3 regions of the Ruegeria sp. YTSB088 genome follow, and region 2 is predicted to be linked to each of the others. Evidence: riboswitches for the same ligand, from Rfam matches in the RefSeq annotation. Region 2 holds a riboswitch; each other region holds the start of a gene.
The links. A riboswitch is a leader RNA that binds a small molecule or an ion and turns the genes downstream of it on or off. The one in region 2 is predicted to bind cobalamin.
Positions count from the first base shown of each region.

Region 1 (2,179 bases), on a different contig from region 2:
CCGCGGCGAAGAGACGCTGAGCCATGTCGAGACCGAGGATCACGAATCCACTCAGATCGGGCTCGAAAAGTTTCAGGCCGGTGACATGCTCGTGGCGCATACCAGATGGGACAACCTGATGCGGATCAAGCGCGACCCGGACTTCGTCGTTGTGACAACGGACTTTCCCCAGGACGAACTGAGGCCGCAAAAAGTCGGCTGGGCCCTGGCATTTTTCGCCATTTCGCTGTCATTGATCCTGTTCACGGACGTCCGGCTTTCGCTCTGCCTTCTTACCGGAGCGGTAGGCATGATGTTGACCCGTGTGCTCAGCGTGGATGAGGCATACCGGGCGGTCGGGTGGAACACCGTATTCCTGCTCGCCTGCCTCATACCGTTGGGACAAGCCGTACAGAACACAGGCACGGCTGCGTGGATCGCCCAGCAGATCATGATAATTCTGGACGGCTGGCCGCTCTGGTCGCTGCAAACCGGAATCGCCGTTCTGGCGACTGCTTTTTCTCTGGTCATGTCAAATGTCGGGGCCACTGTCCTGCTGGTGCCTTTGGCGGTATCGATTGCGATAGCGGCTGGTGGGAATCCATCGGTTTTTGCACTGACCGTCGCCATTTCCACATCGAACAGCTTCATCATCCCAACCCATCAGGTAAACGCATTGATTATGGGTCCGGCAGGATACAAGGTGATGGATTTCGTGCGTTCCGGCGGGATCATGACTGTGCTGTTTCTGGTCGTCTCTCTGCTCATGATCAACGTCATTTATTAGCGCGAGAGGATCCGGGGTGTTCGGCGGTCTTTTCCCACCATCGTGACAGGTTCTGTCCAGGCACCCGCTCACCACAGTGGACGACCCTAGCAGAGATACCGTTCGTCGCCGGGCTCATCTCAGGCTGAACCCCGCACGACATGCCGCCCATCGACGCCCACAGGTCGCTTTCTACTCCTCCGCATCATTGTTACGCGCGACTCGCTTGACAAGCAGGCCAGCGGTGCCGCATGTCCCTTTCGTTGGTGTCGGTGACAGCCGATGAAAAGGGAATGCGTCAACGGTCATGCCGCCAAACGCAGCCGCCCCCGCGACCGTGAACGGAGAGGATGCCCAATGCCACTGGCCCAAAGGCCGGGAAGGCGGGACATCCGACAGAGGCCCTCCTCTGGCATCCGCAAGCCGGGAGACCTGCCAACAACCGAAGTTGAAACCGGGCGGGGTGTTCCGGTGTCGGGTCCGTGACCAATCGTGGCCCGCATGAAACCCCGTCCCCCGCGAAGAGGATTTGGGGGATGAGAGACATGACCGAGACCACACCAGTCGAGTTGCTGGTCTGTACCACCTGCCGTCGCGGCCTGCCTGTCGAAGATGACGCACAACGCCCGGGCGCTTTGTTGCACAAGGCCCTGGAACAGGCTGACCTGCCCGACGGTGTCACCCTGAAAGCCGTAGAATGCCTGTCAAACTGCGATCAAGGTTGTTCGATCGTATTGCGCGGCGGGCCGGGCCGCTGGACCTTCGTCTATGAAAACCTTAGCGAAACAGATCATGTCGACGTCATTGTCGACGGTGCGACCAAGTATCTGGCCACTGAAGATGGTTTGGTGAAATGGCGCGAACGCCCCGAACATTTCCGAAAAAACTGTGCCTCGCGCATTCCCCCGATTGGAGCCTGACATGTCGAACCTCGAAAAACTCCCCGTTACAGTGATCACCGGCTTTCTGGGCTCGGGCAAGACCACGTTGGTGCGTCACCTGATGCAGAACCCGCAGGGCAAGCGCCTTGCTGTCGTGGTCAACGAGTTCGGCGATGTAGGCGTCGATGGCGACATCCTGAAATCCTGCGCCATTCCCGATTGCCCGGCGGAAAACATCATGGAACTGGCCAATGGCTGCATCTGCTGCACTGTGGCAGATGATTTCATTCCCACCATCGAGGCCCTGATGGCTCTGGAACCGCGCCCGGATCACATCCTGATCGAAACCTCGGGACTGGCGCTTCCCAAACCATTGCTGAAGGCGTTTGACTGGCCCGACATCCGCTCGAAAATCACCGTGGACGGCGTGATCGCCCTGGCCGATGCCGAGGCTGTAGCCGCCGGTCGCTTCGCGCCCAATGTCGAAGCGGTGGATGCCCAGCGCATGGCCGATGACTCGATCGACCACGAAACGCCCCTGTCCGAGGTTTTC
Region 1 covers NZ_JBXWMM010000011.1:65,707-67,885, reverse strand. The annotation lists gene AC2FFA_RS17125 (SLC13 family permease) at 1-766, shown strand, start outside; cobalamin riboswitch at 993-1,199, shown strand; gene AC2FFA_RS17120 (DUF1636 family protein) at 1,291-1,665, shown strand; gene cobW (cobalamin biosynthesis protein CobW) at 1,667-2,179, shown strand, end outside.
Region 1: another riboswitch for cobalamin. It lies ahead of AC2FFA_RS17120 (DUF1636 family protein); the one in region 2 lies ahead of AC2FFA_RS21065 (hypothetical protein).

Region 2 (2,179 bases):
ATGTCTTCTCGTTGGGATTCGGTGCTTCGGCACAGCGTAGTGGCCACCGCTGCCCGCGTCCACAGCGTGGTGTGATGATTTTTGATTTAGAAACGAGTCGCTTTCGCACTAAACTGCGTTAGCAGATTTAATGACTCATTTTTGTAAAGAGTTCTTTGGGGAGGACACGTTTCATGTCGCAGCTGGTGATCTACGCCCTGCAAGTCGGAGGCGGAACGCTTGCACTGACCTCGATGCCCGGACGTGGCGGGGATTATTTCAGCGATCTGGATACGATCGCAGCCTGGCAGCCGGGGCTTGTTGTATCGATGACAACGGATGTCGAGATGCTTCAGGATGGCGCGAAGGATTTCGGCAGCGACATTCAAAGCCGCGCCAGCCGATGGGTTCACCTTCCGATCGAAGATTTCGGAGCGCCGACACAGGCGATTCAGGACGCGTGGCCGTCTGTCAGCGCCGCAGCCCGGCACGCGCTGTCAGGTGGAGGTCGCGTTTTGGTGCACTGCCGTGGGGGCTGTGGCAGGTCAGGTATGGTTGTTCTGCGGCTGATGGTCGAATGCGGCGAACGCGCGGACACAGCGCTGGAACGATTGCGGGCGGTACGTCCTTGCGCTGTCGAAACGGATGCGCAACTGGCCTGGGCCTCTCGGCGTGCCCAGGCACGGGTCAGTCTGGAATCAGATTGACATCTGCGCGGGCGCGCAAACGGGTTTTCGAGGCCGGATCGTGGAAACCTGGATCATCGCGCAGGGTGGGTTTTTCACGACGCCGGATGGCATCGCACTGAACGTGTTTCCGAAGATCAAGTCGGCATAGCCGTTCAGGGGCTCAATTGCGGCTTCGGGCTGCGTCCCGCAAAAGATACGAATGCTGTCTGATCGCGCGCGGAAAATTGCATGGCATCCTTCGGCGCAATGCGACAGCTCACTGCTGCCCTCAACCTCCAAATCGTCACTTGTGGCCAAGGTCGCCTGTGTCACGGCTTCGGATATCGAGCGCGCCAGCCGCGCCAAAGCGGGGCAGGTTTTGCCCGTCCGCTGACATACTGTTGCACTGTATTCATGCGTTTTTGTCTTCCAGATCATCCTGCGCCCTCCGCGCGTGGCGGACAGGATATTTGGGACAGGTGGGACAGCGTGATGCCGTCAAGACCTGCCCGGACACCCCGCCCGAGTTTCGGTTTTGTTTCCGATGGCAGGTCTCCTGACTTGCGGGTCATTGCTTTGCCGACCTTCCCGGCCATTGGGCCAGTGGTGTTTTGGCATCGCTTACCGCTTACAGTTGCGGGGGCAGTCGCGGATTTGGTTGTTGCCTGTATGAACAGACATTACCGCACCGTGTTCCCTTTTCATCCCGACCCCTTGTGGAGGCCGGAAACCATCACACAACCGCTAGCGTTTGAGCACGCACCGAGTCAAGCCGATCTTTTGACCGGACGCTTGGTCATGCTGGATACGATGTTGGTTCATGCATAGTGTCGAGGGTGTTGACGTTCGGAAACCGGATTTACCAAGCGAAAAGCCAGAGATCATGTTGGATACAGAGCAAACGGTATTGACCGAGGAGTTTCGCTTTCCGTCCGGGCAGAAAACGCTGTCCGCCCGATTGTATAGCCCGGTAACTTCGCCCGAAATCGTCTTCGTGCTGAACAGTGCAACGGGTGTGCCGCGTGATTATTACCGTCATTTCGCACGATGGCTTGCCGCTGAGAAGGGCATGGCCTGCCTGACCTATGACTATAGGGATTATGGGTATTCTTTAACGGGCCGCCTGAAAGATTCGCGTGCGACCATGGCGGATTGGGCCTTGATCGACATGCCCGCGGCACGGGCGGAAATGCGTCGGCGATACCCGAATGCGAAACACTGGACCATCGGCCATTCCGTCGGCGCGATGTTGGGGCCAGTACAACCGGATATCGATCTGATTGACCGGATGATCTGTGTGTGTTCGGGGCTTGTGACCCTAAGCGACCATCCGTGGCCCTATCGGGGTTTGGCAGGGTTGTTCTGGTACGGCCATGCCCCGCTTTTGGCCCGAGCACTTGGCTACCTTCCCGGAAAGGCGATAGGGTTTGGCTCGGACCTGCCGGCATCGGTCTATTGGCAGTGGCGCAAATGGTGTACAGCGTCGTTAAGCTATGTACCTGAAGTCGGGCGTGACTTACCTGCGGCGCACT
Region 2 covers NZ_JBXWMM010000018.1:48,308-50,486, reverse strand. The annotation lists gene AC2FFA_RS21075 (DNA polymerase III subunit gamma/tau) at 1-2, opposite strand, end outside; gene AC2FFA_RS21070 (protein-tyrosine phosphatase family protein) at 174-686, shown strand; gene AC2FFA_RS21065 (hypothetical protein) at 678-1,085, opposite strand; cobalamin riboswitch at 1,177-1,397, opposite strand; gene AC2FFA_RS21060 (alpha/beta hydrolase family protein) at 1,468-2,179, shown strand, end outside.

Region 3 (2,179 bases), on a different contig from region 2:
AGCACAGATAATCCACACCAAATGTGTCACGTACCCGGTCTGTGGTCAGAACTTCGCTGACAGGCCCGAACCCGGTCAGGCGCGTGGCTTTCATCAACGCCACATGGCTGGCGAATTCCGGGATCATGACCAGATCATGGACGATCATGACGACCGTTACCCCCAGGTCAGCGACCAAGGACAGCATGTGCCCCTTGGCATCCGGGTCCAGATGGTTGGTTGGTTCGTCCAGAAACAACAAAGACGGATTCTGGGCCAGTGCGCGAGCAATATGCGCGCGCTGACGTTCACCGCCCGACAGTTGGCTCATCGGTTTGTTTGCGAAATGCGACAGTTCGGTCGTCGTCAGCACCCGTTCAAGGTCAGCTTTATGTTGAGCCGTCGATCGTTCACCCTGAATCGGGATTTGTCCCAGCGCAACATAGTCTTGCAGCCGCATCCGTCCATCGGGCGTTTCCTGCTGTCCGACCACAGCAATGGATCGGGCGCGTTGGCGGGCGGACAGAGTGCGAAGGCTTTTGCCTTGAATCCAAACATCACCCAACGCAATCCGTTCGATCCCGCATAGCAGTTTCAGCAGAGTGGTCTTACCGGCACCGTTCGGTCCGGCAATTGCCAGAATTGATCCTTCTTCCAGACGAAAGGACACGTCCTGCAACAGGATATCACCATTGAGAGCGTAGTATTCCAGATCCTCGGCAACCAGAAAACTCATGACGTCCCTCGGGATGGCAAAGCGGGTATTCGCGACAGGGTCTTTGCAAAGAGGGCAGGAGGACGGTCCGACGCGCTGGTCCAGCCATCGTCGCTGTCGCCGAACTGCGTCGCGAATTCGACCAGGGCAGCCAGGTCGTGTGATGTCTTAATGTCGCCGAACAGGTACTGCGCTTTGCCTGCGGCCTGAAATCCAACGGTCATGGCCCGTTCACAACCTGCCATGCAGGCCACCATTCGGGTTTCAAAACCGTCAGGCAACTGAGCGTCCAGTGCGTCTTGCGCGGCCTCGGCAGGCATCGTCCCCTGACATGTTGAACAGATCAGAACGTAGTGATCAGAATAGCAGGCCATTGCCATCTCCGTCGTTTGCCAGATGCAGACAGAGGGCAAATACCCATATATTACGCAAACGCGCCATCAAGCCTCCTTCGGGGACGCCCCGCCCCGGGTTGGTTTACCATGCGATGGCAGGTCTCCTGACTTGCGGGTCAAGGCTCAGCCCACCTTCCCAACCCTTTCGGATCAGTGGTACAGTGGCGTCGCTCACCGCTTACAGTTGCGGGGGCAGTCACGGACTTGGCGCATCCCTGCGCCGCACCGTATTCCCATTTTCATCCCTTACGGAACCATCCCGATCAGCTAGTCCGGCTACGCAAGACTTGTCAAGCGGCAGACGATGTGGGGTGGTGGAAGGATATGCGATAGTTGAGCCGATTATCCTGTTCACGCCAGCCCGGACCGAACGGTTTCAATAGTCCGATACAAGCAGGAAATCCGGCTCTGCATCTTCTTCGACCTTTGAAAACCGCGGGATTGGCTCTTCAAAGACATTGTCCGTACGGTCGTCATTCACGGTCGAAACCTCGCCAATAAGGCAATCGCCGCGCTCCGCCCAGAAAGCGTGCCAGATGCCGGGCATCAGAGTTACACTTTGCCCCGGCTTCAGCCGCAAGTGCTCTCCGGGTTGCAAGGTTACAGGGCAGGCATCGCTGGGGACCGTCACCGGGTTGTCGCGGTCAACGCCACCGTTTGGATCCGACGCATAGATTTCCAGAACGAGGTCGCCGCCGCCCCGGTTGATGATGTCTTCTGCTTTGACGATATGCCGGTGCATCGGAGAAAGCTGATTGTCTTTCGAGATCAACAGTTTTTCCGCATAGAGCATCCCGCGCCCGGATTTCAGATCCCTCGCCTCACCATTGCGCAGAGTGAACAGAAAAAGTCCAAGTTCGTCGAAACGGCCTTGTGCGTAATCGGTGATGTCCCATCCCAGCCCGCGGTTGCGAATCGTTTCCGCCAGAGGGCTGCGCATTTGCTCTGGCGTCCAATTCGCAAAGGGTGGCAACACGGCACCGAAGGACTGAATAAACGCGTGTGCCTGGGATTTGATACGGTTGATTTCAGATCGTTTCATTGTGCCATTCTAAAGATCAAAGCTCATGCGCCCAAGGCGGTTCCGCCC
Region 3 covers NZ_JBXWMM010000005.1:96,624-98,802, forward strand. The annotation lists gene AC2FFA_RS09780 (ABC transporter ATP-binding protein) at 1-715, opposite strand, end outside; gene AC2FFA_RS09785 (DUF1636 family protein) at 712-1,068, opposite strand; cobalamin riboswitch at 1,167-1,361, opposite strand; gene AC2FFA_RS09790 (D-lyxose/D-mannose family sugar isomerase) at 1,466-2,131, opposite strand; gene AC2FFA_RS09795 (carbohydrate kinase family protein) at 2,148-2,179, opposite strand, start outside.
Region 3: another riboswitch for cobalamin. It lies ahead of AC2FFA_RS09785 (DUF1636 family protein); the one in region 2 lies ahead of AC2FFA_RS21065 (hypothetical protein).